DNA from 2 places in the Microbulbifer sp. Q7 genome. Region 2 is predicted to be linked to the other one. Evidence: predicted binding sites of a transcription regulator. Region 2 holds the regulator's gene; the other holds the start of a gene.
The links. Region 2 encodes sigma-54, which starts transcription at its own class of promoters, with help from an activator protein. Its sites were predicted from a motif close to TGGCACANNNNTTGCNNT; they were not measured.
Positions count from the first base shown of each region.

Region 1: a site for sigma-54 is predicted at 4,208-4,225, ahead of nirB (nitrite reductase large subunit NirB). Genes of this name have one in related genera too.

Region 1 covers NZ_LROY01000002.1:2,292,892-2,300,302, forward strand. Annotated here, with positions in the region: gene AU182_RS15120 (CmpA/NrtA family ABC transporter substrate-binding protein) at 1-238, shown strand, start outside; gene AU182_RS15125 (NarK family nitrate/nitrite MFS transporter) at 677-2,155, shown strand; gene AU182_RS15130 (bifunctional protein-serine/threonine kinase/phosphatase) at 2,252-3,973, shown strand; gene nirB (nitrite reductase large subunit NirB) at 4,376-6,922, shown strand; gene nirD (nitrite reductase small subunit NirD) at 7,145-7,411, shown strand, end outside.
Region 2 covers NZ_LROY01000002.1:1,992,247-1,999,657, reverse strand. Annotated here, with positions in the region: gene mgtE (magnesium transporter) at 1-543, opposite strand, end outside; gene AU182_RS14075 (HPr family phosphocarrier protein) at 643-912, opposite strand; gene rapZ (RNase adapter RapZ) at 945-1,805, opposite strand; gene ptsN (PTS IIA-like nitrogen regulatory protein PtsN) at 1,903-2,364, opposite strand; gene hpf (ribosome hibernation-promoting factor, HPF/YfiA family) at 2,419-2,712, opposite strand; gene AU182_RS14055 (RNA polymerase factor sigma-54) at 2,882-4,357, opposite strand; gene lptB (LPS export ABC transporter ATP-binding protein) at 4,591-5,316, opposite strand; gene lptA (lipopolysaccharide transport periplasmic protein LptA) at 5,401-5,946, opposite strand; gene lptC (LPS export ABC transporter periplasmic protein LptC) at 5,933-6,496, opposite strand; gene AU182_RS14035 (HAD family hydrolase) at 6,586-7,149, opposite strand; gene AU182_RS14030 (KpsF/GutQ family sugar-phosphate isomerase) at 7,198-7,411, opposite strand, start outside.

The sequences.
Region 1 (7,411 bases), 300 kb from region 2:
GAACGACCAACTACTGCGTCGGCAGGATCGCGTACCCACGGAAAACACCGGCTGGCACCTCTTCGCCCACCCCCAGTCCGACCACGGACGCCCTACCGACAAGAAAGCGCGCGAATTGCTAATCCTGTGCAATGACATTGCCCCGGTCGACACCGATACCACACAACTATTTCAGGCAGATCTGTACCAGCAGACCCTGGACTTCATTCGACACCGCCACATCCGTGTCGCCACTTAGGCATACAGGGCTGCGGGAGCGTTAACCAGCCCCTCGCGCACGCACGCCTCCGGTGCACTCCCGCCCACCGGAGGCCCAAAACACCCCAAAACGGGGCGCCAGAAAAGTCCGCTGCACCATCACCGTGGCCGATCAGCGCCCTTCCGATTCCCCTCAGCACCACTTCTTCAGCGCGATGCGCCAAAGTTTTGCGCTGCCACGCACCAGAATTGAATCCATGCACGAATATCAGGCAGGGTGGCACAAATATTGAATTACTTACTGCAACACAGCGCGTGAGGTCAGCCCGGTTTACCCCGGGCTGCCATTGCGATACGGACAGCGAAGTCCACCGGCGGCAGCCAGGTTGCCCCGTGGGCTTTTTTTATGCCCGCAATTTGGGACGGTTGCCACGATGACGACAGGCTGACTCAGAACATCGACTAACGGGATAAAAGTATGTCCAGCGATTCTTTAAATCTGTTTTCCTTTAAAGGAAAGATCCGGGTGCTACATCTGACCTGGATCGCGTTCTTTATTACGTTCTTTGCCTGGTTCAACCACGCACCACTGTTGATGTCGATCGCCGACAGCCTGTCACTCACCTCCGATCAGGTAAAGACTCTGCTGATTCTGAACGTGGGGCTGACCATCCCGGCGCGGGTCATCATCGGTATGCTGACCGATAAATACGGGCCGCGTCTGACCTACTCCCTGCTGCTGGCCATCGGCAGTATCCCCTGCTTTATCTTCGCACTGGCAGACAGCTTTGCCGCCGCCGCCATTGGCCGCTTCCTGCTGGGCTTTATCGGTGCAGGCTTTGTTATTGGTATCCGCATGGTGTCCGAGTGGTTTCCGGCCAAACAACTGGGTGCGGCAGAAGGCATTTACGGCGGCTGGGGCAACTTTGGTTCCGCGGCCGCGGCCATGAGCCTGCCGACCATCGCACTATTGTTTGGTGGCGACACTCCAGGACAAGAGGGCTGGCGTTATGCCATCGGTCTCACCGGTGTGATTGCGCTGGTATACAGTGTGATCTACTACCGCTCAGTAACCGACACCCCCAAGGGCGGAACCTATTTCAAACCGAAGAAGATCGGCGGCATGGAAGTGTCCAGCCCTTCGGACTTCGTGCTGCTGCTGATCATGAAAGTGCCGATGTACGCAGCACTGGCGCTACTCACCTGGAAGCTCTCTCCACATGGAGTCGGCATTCTGGCGCAGCCGGTGGCGGTTGTAATTTATGTGGCACTGGCAGCACTGTATGTGTTTGATGCGAAGAAGTGTTACGACATCAATAAAGAGCTCTTCGTGCAGCTGCCGGAGCCGATTCACCGCTACAAGTTCAAGCAGGTGGCGGTTTTGAACATTCTGTACTTCGCGACCTTTGGCTCTGAACTTGCGGTAATTTCGATGTTACCGCTATTTTTCTCGGAGACCTTTACTCTGGATCCGGTGAAGGCGGGCCTGCTGGCTTCGGCTTATGCGTTTATGAACCTGATGTCTCGCCCGGCGGGCGGCCTGATCAGCGACCGGTTCGGGCGCAAGAGCACGTTGCTGATCCTGACAGCTGGTCTGGCGCTGGGTTACCTGACCATGAGCATGATCGATAGCGAGTGGCCGCTGTATCTGGCGGTGGCTGCGGCGATGGCATGCTCGTTCTTCGTGCAGTCGGGTGAGGGCGCGGTGTTTGCGGTGGTACCGCTGATCAAGCGTCGCCTGACCGGGCAGATTGCGGGAATGACCGGGGCTTACGGCAATGTAGGCGCGGTGTTTTACCTCACGGTATTGAGCATGGTTTCGTACGAGACCTTCTTCTTGGTAATTGCCGGCACTGCGGTACTCGGCTTTGTCACACTGTTGTTCCTGGAGGAGCCGGAAGGTCAGATGGCAGAGGTCATGCCGGATGGTAGTGTTTCTCTGATTGACGTTGCTTAATTTAAATTCCCGGGCAGCCGTTAACAGGTTCCCGGGCCCACTCCATCACTTACTATTGCCGGCACCAATTTGAACACCACCTGCGAAACCATCACTGTGCCCGATTCCGACCTACAGGCTTCCAATTCCGAAAACCTCGAGTTCGCGACGGCCACTGAGTGCGGCCAGCGCGCTTACAACGACGACGCGGTTGCGGTCTACCGGGCCACAGGCAGTGATCGGCGTTACCGCGGTTCACTGGTGGCGATTGCGGATGGCGTTGGCAGTGCCGAGGCCGGGGGTGCAGCGGCGCGGGCGGCGGTGAGCGGATTTATTTCCGACTATTACAGTACGCCGGACTCCTGGTCGGTGAAGCAGGCGGCTGCGCGGGTCTTGCATGCGCTCAATAGCTGGCTGTATCGCCAGAGCGGCGGTGCCGATGAGGTGCAGCGGGGCTGGCTGACGACCTTTTCGGCGGTGGTGCTGAAGGGAGCCACGGCGCATCTGATCCATATTGGCGACTCGCGTATTTACCGGTTGCGGGATGGCAAGCTGGAGTGCCTGACACAGGATCACAGTCGCACCCTGGGACCGGGGCGGACGTTCTTAAGCCGGGCGCTGGGCATGGATGCGCATATCGAGGTGGATTACCGGCAGGAGTCGCTGGAACCGGCCGACCTGTTTTGTGTGACGACGGATGGAATTCACGACTTCTTGCCCCACAGGCAGTTCGCCCATCTGCTCACTGAACATCAACTACAAGCGGCGCAGCCATTGCTGGCGGCTGCGCTGGATAACGGTAGCGAGGACAATCTGAGCCTGGCGTTGTGCCGGGTGAATGTCGTGGACTCACTGGAGGCGGAGGATGTGATACTGGCGACGAGCCAGCTGCCCTTTCCGCCACCGTTGCAGCCGGGCAACAAGATCGACGGCTACGAGGTACTGCAGGAGCTGCATGCGAGCAGCCGCAGCTATTTGTACCTGGTGCGGGATATGACATCCCACGCGCTGCGCGCTTTGAAAGCACCGTCAGAAAACTTTAGTGATGACCCAGCCTATATAGAGCGGTTCATTGCTGAGGAATGGACTGGGCGCCGGCTCGAGCACCCGGCCATTGTAAAGGTGTTTCCGCCACGCAAGGAACGCAAGTTCCTCTATCACGTCCTGGAGTATGTAGATGGACAGAATCTGCGGCAGTGGATGCAGCTGAACCCGGAGCCACCACTGGATCACGTACGTAACCTGATTGAGCAATTGGTGAGCGCACTGCGCCGTCTGCAGCGGCTGGAGATCGTGCACGGGGACCTGAAGCCAGAAAATATCATGTTGGATTCTTCCGGCCGCCTGAAGCTAATCGACCTGGGCGGCGCCAATGCGGCTGGCTTGGAGGAATTATTGCGCTACCAAGGCAGCGCGCCACCGGGCAGCAAAAATTACTGTGCACCGGAATATTTCTGTGGGGATGCGGCCAGCCACCGATCGGATATTTTTTCTCTCGGGGTCATTGCCTATGAGCTACTGACCGGTCATTACCCCTATAAGGAACGTTTCGGCAGCAGTCACTATCAATTGAAGAGTTACGCCAGCCTGAAGTATCTGAGTGCGCGCAAGCACCGGAATGATATTCCAGACTGGATCGACGGCGCCCTGCGCCGTGCCTGCGCACCCGACCCCAAAACACGCTACCCGGCGCTGTCCGAGTTCGTACACGATCTCCGCACGCCGAACAAGCGCTTCAATACCGCCGACAAGCCGCCACTAATGGAGCGCAATCCATTGCTGTTCTGGCAAATTGTCGCCGCGCTGGCGATTTTTTCGCATCTTTTATATTTCCTGTAGGCGCCATATAAAAAACCTTAAGCAACGCAGCGCTTTATTCAGGCAACTTGTCCGCCCCAGAGCCACGTAATACCTGTCGCTACATCACAGGAGCCTGCATCACAGAAATCCCGCCCGCACTTCTTTGAGGCAAAACCCCATCTGACGCACCACTTTATTGCAGCTCATATGCCCTGGTCATCGCCAAACCGCATCAACACTGTGGATGTGCGGGTTTTTGGCGGCGGAAGAAATTGGCACAGAGATTGAATACCAATAGTCACAATCCGAAATTCTTTTAGCAAGGCAACGGCGCCTACCACTCTTCGACAGAAGAGGGGACGCCCGTGAGCCTCTCGCGCCCCAGGCCCTCCCCCAGCGCTTCACTTCTGTCGAACGATTCAGGCACAAACGGCAGAGATTATGGTTAAGCAAAAAATCGTCGTCATCGGCAACGGCATGGTGGGTCACCACTTCCTGGAACAACTGGCAAACCGTCCCGAACGGGAACTGTTTGACGTACTCGTTTTCTGCGCCGAACCCCGTCCCGCCTACGACCGGGTTCACCTCTCCGAGTACTTCGGCGGTCGCACCGCCGACGACCTGGCCATGGGCAAGGTGGAGCAGTACCGCGAATGGGGCTACGATCTGCGCCTGAACGATGCAGCCGTCAGCATCGATCGCGAAAATAAAATCGTGACTTCCGCTAGCGGTGCTTCCGCAGCGTACGACCACCTGGTTCTGGCCACCGGCTCCTACCCCTTTGTGCCGCCAATTCCCGGCCACAAGCATGACAAGTGCTTCGTTTACCGTACCATTGAAGACCTCGACAACATCCAGGCCGCCGCCAAAGACGGCAAGGTGGGCGTGGTTGTGGGCGGTGGCCTGCTGGGTCTGGAAGCGGCCAACGCACTCAAGCAGCTGGGTTTGGAAGCCCACGTGGTGGAGTTCGCCCCGGGCCTGATGTCCGTGCAGCTGGACGAAGGCGGCTCCAAACTGCTGCGCGAAAAGATCCAGGCGCTGGGCGTAACCGTCCACACCAGCACCGCCACGGAGCTGATTGAAGAGGTCGATGGCGGCCGTCTGCGCATGACCTTTCAAGACAAAGGCGAGAGTAAAGGCGACAAGTCCCTGGATACCGACCTGATCGTATTCTCTGCCGGCATCCGCCCGGAAGATAGCCTGGCGAAGTCCGCCGGTATCGAACTGGGTGAGCGCGGCGGTATCGTGGTCGACAACCACTGCCGCACATCCGATAAGAACATTTACGCCATCGGTGAGTGTGCCCTGTTCAATAACTTTATCTTCGGTCTGGTAGCGCCCGGCTACACCATGGCACGCACCGCTGTTTCCCTGCTGTGTGGGGAGGCGGCGGAGTTCAACGGTGCGGACATGAGCACCAAGCTGAAACTATTGGGCGTGGAAGTAGGCTCCATTGGCGACGCCCATGGCCGTGCGGAAGGCTCCGCGGCGATCACCTTCGTGGACGAGCAGACCGGCGTGTACAAGCGGATGATTACCGACCGCGAAGGCAAGAAACTGCGCGGTGCCGTACTGGTGGGCGACACCGGTGATTACGACACCCTGCTGCAATATCACCTGAACGATATGGACCTGCCGGAGCACCCGGAGCAATTGATCCTGCCGGCTCTGGACGGCGCAGCACCGGCACTGGGTGCCGATGCACTGCCAGACACCGCCACCATCTGCTCCTGTCACAACGTGAGCAAGGGCGATATTGTCGGCGCGGTTCAGGGTGGTTGCTGCTCTTTGGGCGAGGTCAAGGACTGCACCAAGGCATCCACCGGCTGTGGCGGCTGTGCGGCGCTGCTGAAAAATGTAGTGGATACAGAACTCGCTGCGCTGGGTGTGGAAGTCAATAACGATCTGTGCCCACATTTCCCTTACACCCGCCAGGAAATTTTCCATATGGTGCAGGTGGAGGAAATTAAAACCTTTGACGAGCTGCTGCACAGGCATGGCACCGGCAAGGGCTGTGAAATCTGTAAGCCGACGGCGGCATCCATCTTTGCCTCCCTGTGGAATGAACATATCCATAACAAGCCCCACGTTGGCCTGCAGGATACCAACGATACGTTCATGGCGAATATGCAGAAAAACGGCACCTATTCCGTGGTACCGCGTATTGCCGGTGGTGAAATCACCCCGGACAAGCTGATTGTTCTCGGGCAGGTGGCGAAGAAGTATGACCTGTACACCAAGATCACCGGCGGCCAGCGGATCGACCTGTTCGGCGCACGCTTGGAGGAACTGCCGGAGATCTGGCGCGAGCTGACCGATGCGGGCTTTGAGACGGGCCACGCTTACGGAAAGTCTTTGCGTACGGTGAAGTCCTGTGTCGGCAGTACCTGGTGTCGCTTCGGGGTGCAGGACAGTGTGGGCATGGCGCTCACCGTGGAGAACCGCTACAAGGGCCTGCGTTCGCCACACAAGATCAAGATGGCGGTTTCCGGTTGTACCCGTGAGTGTGCAGAGGCACAAAGTAAAGATATTGGGGTGATCGCGACGGAAAACGGCTGGAACCTGTACGTTTGTGGCAACGGCGGTATGCGTCCGCGCCATGCGGACCTGTTTGCTACAGATCTGGACGATGTGACTCTGATTAAATATATCGATCGGGTGTTGATGTTCTATGTGCGCACGGCCGACAAGCTGCAGCGTACTTCGGTGTGGATGGAGAACCTGGAAGGGGGTCTGGATTACCTGCGTGAGGTAGTCATCGAAGACAAGCTGGGTATCTGCGAAGAACTGGAACGCCAGATGGGCAATGTGGTTGGCACCTACCAGTGTGAATGGAAAACCGCGATCAACGACCCGGAGATGCTGAAGCGCTTCCGCCAGTTTGTGAACACCGACGAGAAAGACGAGAAGATCGTGTTCGTGGAAGAGCGCAAGCAACGTCGCCCGGCCACTGAAGAAGAAATCGTCAAGATTGCTGAGCCGGCTTAGGGGCTTTTGTAGCCCGGTGGCGGTGGAGCACCGGGTGTAAAGTTTCAGGACCACTGTAAACCCATCCCTGGGCGTTGCGGCGCAAACTTCCTGTTTGCGACGCTCCTGAAACTTTACACCCGGCACTCCACCTTCACATCTACCTTCTGCGTGTAGCGCGCTAATAGTGAGTTAATGATTTTTCACCACCCTACTCTTTCCATTCCTAAGTGGAGAACCAGAATGAGCGAAGTTGCCATAACCCGCGCCGAGTGGCTGCAAGTCTGCAAGCGATCAGATCTTGTAGCCAATTCCGGAGTATGCGCTCTTGTGGGCGGTCGTCAGATTGCCCTGTTTTTTTTACCCGACCAGGAACCCCAGCTGTACGCCATAGACAACTGGGACCCTATTGCCAACGCCGGCGTTATCGGCCGCGGCTTGGTTGCGGAGATCAACGGTGACCTGACCGTGGCATCGCCGCTGTACAAGCAACACTACCGACTGACCGAC
Region 2 (7,411 bases):
GATAAAGCGGTCTTTGCGGTTGACCACAAACAGGTTGTCGGTGGATTCGGGCAGCTGCTCGTGGCGGCGCAGGTAGCGCAGCACCACATCGAGGTGCAGGTTGGGGCGCACGGAGACAATTTCCGTGTCCATCAGGCCGCCGGCGGTTTCCTCGTCGTAAGCGAGGACGTCTTCCACCCGCTGGCGGTCGTGCTCGCTCATGGCAGAGAGTACTTCCGCCATCACCCGTTCGGGTAATTGCTGGAGGATGTCTGCCACATCGTCCGCATCTAGGCCCTCCATCACGGCCACCATTTCCTCGGTGTCCATGGTCGAGAGAATCTGGCTCTGTACCTCGTCCGGCAGCTCCTGCAGTACCTCGCCCTCGACCTCGCGGTCGATCAGTTTCCACAGTACCTGGCGGATGCGCGGCGGCGAGCTCTCGAGCAGCTGGGCGATGCTTTGCGGGGAGAGTGAGGACAGCATGCGCTGCACTTCCCGCCCGGTGCCACTGTCCAGCGCCGCATACAGCGCACCGAGCTGGTTCTGAGCGCGGAATGAGATGTCGGCGTTGGAGGGCTTGGGCACGTAAACACCTGCTTGTTGGGGGGTACTGCGAGGGCCGGCATTATAAGGGTAGAAAGGGGGGCGGCAGGCGCCTTTTTATTCGCCCTCACCAAAGCGGTCGTTAATCAGCAGGCAGATGGCCTCGTGCGCCGCATCTTCATCGCGGCCGCAGATTTCCAGTTCCAGCTCCACGCCTTTGCCCGCGGCAAGCAGCATGAGTGCCATCACGCTTTTGCCGTCCACGGCCTTGCCCTGGCAGTGCACTTTCACTTCAGAGGAAAAGCGCGCGCTGGTCTGGGCAAACTTGCTCGCGGCGCGCGCGTGTAGCCCCAGTTTATTGATAATGGTGATGCGGCTTTTTTGCATGGTGGGTATCTATCGTATGCTCCGGCCCGGGCTCATTTTTGCTGTTCGCGGTGTCGAACCTGGATATTCTCGAAAATCCCGGCAAAGGCTTTGGCCAGCTGCTCCACCATGTACACCGAGCGGTGGCGGCCGCCAGTGCAACCGATTGATACCGAGGTATAGCTGCGGTTGCTTTGCTGATAACTGGGTAGCCAGCGTTCCAGGAACTGGGTGATGTCTCGCTGCATATCCCTGGTCTCCTGGTGAGACTGCAGGAATTCGGCCACTTCCGGGTCCATGCCGGTTTTGTTGCGCAGTTCCGGTATCCAGTAGGGGTTGGGCAGGCAGCGCAGGTCAAACACCAGGTCTGCATCGACGGGCACACCGTGCTTGAAACCAAAGGACTGGAACAGGATGGCCATGCCGGGCGAGTCTTTGCCCACGACCCGGGATTTCATCTGGTCGCGCAGCTGGTGCAGGCTGAGGCTGCTGGTATCAATGACCAGGTCGGCCATGGACGCGAGCGGTGCCAGCAGCTCCTTCTCGCGATTGAGCGCTTCAAGCAGGTGGGTGTGGCTGTCGCTCAGGGGGTGTTTGCGGCGGGTCTCGCTGAATCGTTGCACCAGTACCGGCGAGCGCGCATCCAGGTAGATGACGTCGCAATCGATGCCGCTGTCGCGCAGGTCGTTGATGACCTTGGGAGCCTGACGCACATCGTGCCACAGGTTGCGGGCGTCGATGCCAAGCGCCAGCTGGGTGTTTTCTTGGGAGGGTTGCTCGGCGACTCGGCGGATGAGTTCGGGCAGCAGGCTGGCCGGGAGGTTGTCGATGCAATTGAAGCCAACATCTTCCAGCAGTTGCAGCGCGGAGCTCTTTCCGGAGCCCGAGCGGCCGCTGATTATGACCAGTCGCATAGAACACGCACTCCTTGCTGAATCCGGCGCAGTATGCGGCCAGAGTGGCTAACTTGAGCGGCACCGGCAACGGGCTGTCGCCGGCATTCGCGGCCTATTATGCCGCGGCAGCGCTGTTGATGGCCAGTGCGTATAGTTCGTCGCTGGTGGTGGCCGCGCGCAGCTTTTCACGTACGCGGCTGTCGCTGAACAGGGCAGCAATTTCGGCGAGGGTGTCCAGGTGCTCCTGGTCCGAGTCTTCGGGTACCAACAGGGCAAACAGCAAGTCCACCGGTTGGCGGTCGATGGCATCGAAGTCCACCGCCGGGGATGTGGTGCAGAGTACGCCGATCGGGCCCGCACAACCGGGCAGGCGACAGTGAGGAATGGCGACACCCTCGCCGATACCGGTAGAGCCGAGGCGCTCCCGGGCGACCAGCTGGTTGAAGATCGTGTCAGAGTCCAGATCGGGATGTTGCTCTGAAATCGCCTGGGCGATGTTGAGTAACAGCTTTTTTTTGCTGCTCCCCGCCAGATGGCAAAGGCTCAGGCGGGGAGAGAGTAATGCTTCCAATGTCATAACGTACTGATGATCTAGCGGTGCAGGCCAGCCGGTAACCTGGTTGTGTTACGACTAGCGGTGACTGCGCAACTTCTCTTTGTGTTTCAGCAGTTGCCGGTCGAGTTTGTCAGTCAGCGAATCGATCGCTGCGTACATGTCCTCAGATTCCGAATCGGCAAAAATATCCTTGTTGCCGTTCACGTGAACCCGTGCCTCGGCTTTCTGGATCAGTTTGTCGACGGAAAGGATGACCTGAGTATTGGTAATCAGGTCATTGTGGCGGGAGAGCTTGTCCAGTTTGGTCTGGCAGTAATCGCGAATGGCCGGAGTAACGTCTACATGGTGGCCACTGATATTGATCTGCATGGATTTCTCCTCATCGGGTGCAACACAAATCTGGCTGGACCCCCGCACAGGGCGGCAACCCTACTAGGAAGTGCGCCAGAATGGAAGGATACACTCAATGTATAGCCATTGGTTGTACAGAAAGTGTGCAGGCGACGAAGGAAATTCCCGCAATCAGTGACTGCTGCAGTTAAACCAGTCGCTTTCTCTCGCTGGACGAGGGAATACCCATGGATTCTCGGTACTTGGCGACCGTGCGCCGCGCGACTTTAATACCCTGGGAGTCCAGTTCCTGGGTGATTTTGTTGTCTGACAGCGGTTTGCGTGGCTGTTCGGCATCAATCAGCTTACGGATCAGGGCGCGGATGGCGGTGGATGAGGCATCCTCCCCGGAGTCGGTGCTCACATGGCTGGAGAAGAAGTATTTCAGCTCGAAGACGCCGCGGGGCGTGAGCATGTACTTCTGGGTGGTTACCCGGGAAATGGTCGACTCGTGCATGCCGATGGTCTCGGCAATGTTCGCCAGTACCATGGGTTTCATACCCTCCGGCCCCAGCTCAAAGAAGCCCTGCTGTTTTTCCACAATGCAGCTGGCTACCTTGAGCAGTGTCTCGTGGCGGCTTTGCAGGCTTTTCAGGAACCAGCGTGCTTCCTGGAGGTTGTCGCGCAGGTAATTGTTGTCACTGGAATTGTCGGCGCGTTTGATCAGTGAGGCATAGGTGTCATTGATACGCAGCTTGGGGGTGGTTTCCGGGTTGAGCTCGACCACCCAGCGATTGTGCTTGCGGCTGACGATCACATCGGGCACCACATACTGGGGTTCTTCACCGCCGAAGGCTTCCCCTGGATACGGGGTGAGGGTCTGGATCAGTCGCATGACCTCGCCTAGCTGTGACTCGTTGAGCCGCGTGCGGCGGGTCAGCTGGCGGAAGTCCCGCTTGCCCAGCAGGTCGAGGTGCTGGCTCACTACCAGCAGGGCCTCGGTGATCCACGGTGTCTCCTCCGGCAACTGGCGCAATTGCAATAGCAGGCTCTCGCGCAGGTCGCGGGCGCCACAGCCCGCGGGTTCCAGCTGCTGAATGGTTTTCAGTACGGTCAGCACCTCGTCGGCCTCCACCTCGAAGGTTGCGGCCACCTCGTCGAGGTCCGCGTCGAGGAAACCGTTGGGGGCAATGGCGTCGATCAGGGTTTCGCCGATCAGCTTGTCGATATCCGTCAGCGGGGTCAGGTTTAACTGCCAAAGCAGGTGGTCCTGCAGGCTTTCGGAGGCCGCGTTGCGCTGTTCCAGCGCGTACTCATCGCCATCGCCACCGCTGTAGCTACCGCCGGTGTAAATGTCGTCCCAGCGGGTATCGACTGGCAGGTCGTCCGGGATTTCGCTGTTCCAGTCACCCTCGGCCGTAGACTCGCTTTGCGTCTCTCGGGCAGCTTCCTGCGCACGGGTTTCCGGCTCTTTGGTTTCGGATTGCGCGGGGGTGTTCTGGTCCTGATGGGATTCGCCGGCGTGTTCGTCGAAGTCGGATTCCAGCAGGGGGTTGCTGTCTAGGGCGGACTGGATTTCCTGTTGCAGATCCAGCGTCGACAATTGCAGCAGGCGGATCGCCTGTTGCAATTGCGGTGTCATTGTCAGCTGTGTGCCGAGTTTTAACTGGAGTGACTGCTTCATATGGGGGTTTGCCGGCAGAAAATTCTGGCGTTGGCCCGCCGCAGCAGATTTGATGCTTGATACGGCGGCGTAAAGCTCATTTCCTGCAGACTACCTTGCGGCAAATCGGAACACAAGAGGCAGCTTAAGCAATAAGCATGCCGAAAATTTTTGTGGATCCGGTCACAAGGTTGCTGTGTGTGATAGCGGCCTACAGAATGGGGCGCGGGGCAGATGAACCCCTAGCAAACCGCTTAAATGGTGAATTCGTGTCCCAGATAGACATCTTTCACCTGTTTGTTTTCTGCCACGTCTCTTGGGTCACCGTGGGCGATGATATGCCCCTCGCTGACGATAAATGCGGTCTCGCAGATATCCAGGGTTTCGCGCACATTGTGGTCGGTAATCAGTACGCCGATACCGCGGTCCCGCAGATGGCGGATAATTTGCTTGATATCGTTGACCGAGATGGGGTCGACACCGGCAAAGGGTTCATCCAGCAGGACAAAGGCGGGGTTGGTCGCCAGGGCCCGCGCAATTTCAACGCGACGGCGCTCGCCGCCGGACAGCGCCATCCCCAGGCTGTCGCGGATGTGGGTGATGTGGAATTCCTCCAGCAGGGCCTCAAGTTGCGCCATACGCTGGCTACGGTTGAGGTCCTTGCGGGTTTCGAGAATGGCGAGAATGTTGTCCGCCACGGTCAGGCGGCGGAATACCGATGCTTCCTGAGGCAGGTAGCCAATGCCCTTGCGGGCGCGGCCGTGCATGGAAAGACCGGTGATATCTTCGTCGTCGATCATGACCTGGCCGGCATCCGCCTGGACCAGGCCGGCGATCATGTAGAAACACGTGGTCTTGCCGGCACCATTGGGGCCCAGCAGGCCCACCACCTGCCCGCTGGATACGCTCACGGACACATCCTGAACGACTTTGCGTTTTTTGTACTGCTTGGCGAGATGTAACGCTTTGAGCGTCGGCATGGCGAATTCCGGTATCTAGTGCAGTGGCAATGGCCACATCTGTCTGGTGAGTTCTGCAGGCGCTGGCCCCATGGGGCGGATGGCCTACTGGCCGTCTTCGACCGGTTTGGGGGCGGGCTGCGCTTCGGGCTTCCAGATCATTTCCACGCGCTTCTTCTCCGATTGGCCCTGGGCCTGCATCTGCTCGCTATTGAGGTCGTAATCGATGCGCTCGGCGGAGAGGGTGTTGCCGTCCCGGTCGACGAAGGCTTCACCGGTCAGCTGCAGGGCATCGGTGCTCACCAGAAATTCAATTCGCCGGGCGCGCGCCTTGACCGGGCTGGTGCTTTCTTCCACTTGCTGCTGGAAATGGGCAGGGGTGCCGACGGCGACCACCTTGCGGATTTCGCCGCTGGCATTGCCGTGTACCTCGACCCGGTCTGCGCGGATCTGTAGGGAGCCCTGAGTAATGACCACATTGCCGCTATAGACCGAGAGGTTTTTGCTGCGGTTGGCCTCCAGGTTGTCGGCGGATACTTTCACAGGCTGCTGGCGATCATTGGGTAGAGCCTGCGCCTGCAGGCTGGCCAGCGCGACCACCGCCGCCAACGTGGTTGCGAGCAGTGTGCGGGCGGTATTAGCGGACTTCATAGCGGCTTTCCACATCGGACAGAATTTCCACCTTGTCTTGTTTTAGATCGGCGCGGAGGCCCTTGCCGGTTGTGAGGTTGGGGCCGTCGGTAATGGTAACAACTTTGTCAGTCTCGGCGAATTCTTCGCGAGGCCTGATTTCGATTTTCGGTGTCCGCAGGGTAATACCTGGCCCCGGCAGCTCCTTGATGGAGACATCCCCCTTCAGTACGACCCTTTGCCCATTGTTGTAGGCGACACCAGAGCGCGATTCCGTGCGCCAGCGGGAGTCTTCACCCTGGTAAAACATCATGCGCGGCTCAGTGAGATCTGCCCGGTCGCGTCGGGCAAACTGGAAAAAAGTGACGCGCTCGGCATCGACTTCATAAGCGAGGTTGCCGTTCACATCGTAGTGACGCGTGCGGGCGCCCCGGATGATAAGGTCCGCGGCCCTGTTGTGTTCCTGCTGGGTGGGGCGCTTGCCCATCAGCTGTTCCGGCGGGCTCTCGGCGAACCAGAGCCCCAGGGAAATCAGCATCACCACAATCACCAGTGGTAGCCAGGTGCGCATGTATCGAGTGTTTCCTGTTAGCCTGCCAGCCCGTCAAACGGGGCCTGACAGTTAGTCTGTGTTGGTGCGGTCAGGTTCCGGCCCGACAATTATTTTTCAGCCTGCGCCAGATAGGGTGCCAGTGCGGCTTCAAAGGTGCCCTGCGCCTGCATGATGCGGTCGCAGACTTCCCGGACTGCGCCAAGCCCGCCTTTGTGCTCGGTGGTGAACAGTGCGCGCTCAATTACCGGTGGTGCCGCGTCGGGGACGGCAATTGGGCAGCCGACGCGGGTCATCAGTTGCAGGTCCGGGTAGTCATCGCCCACGTAGGCAATGTTTTCCAGTGCGTAGGGCTCGTTGGCAAATAACTCCTGAAAGGCGCTGTATTTGTCTTCACGCCCCTGAATCAGCCGGGTGATACCCAGGTCGTGCGCACGTTTTTCAACCAGCGAGCTGCGTCGACCGGTAATAATGGCGACGGCCACACCCGATTGCTGCAGCATCTTGATGCCGTGCCCATCCAGGGTGTGGAAGGTCTTCAGTTCGTTGCCGTGATTATCAAAGTACAGCCGTCCGTCGGTCAGTACGCCGTCCACGTCGAGAATCAGGTGGCGGACCCGGCTCAGTCTATCCTGGATTTCCTGGTCGCTGGGCGCGTTATTGGTGTGGCTCACGGGGCTTTTCCTTTATTCCTTTTCCTGTATCCAGAGTGTCGCGGTCTGTCAGATCACACCCGCGCGCAGTATGTCGTGCATGTGCAGCAGGCCGATCGGGTGGTGTTCGGCGTCCTCCACCACCAGCGCGGTGATCTTGTTGTCTTCCATGATCCGCAATGCTTCCGCGGCGAGCGTGTGCGCGCCGACGGTCTTGGGGCGACGGCTCATGACCTGGGCCATGGTGGCGCTGTCCAGCTCGAATTTCTGGTCGATGACGCGA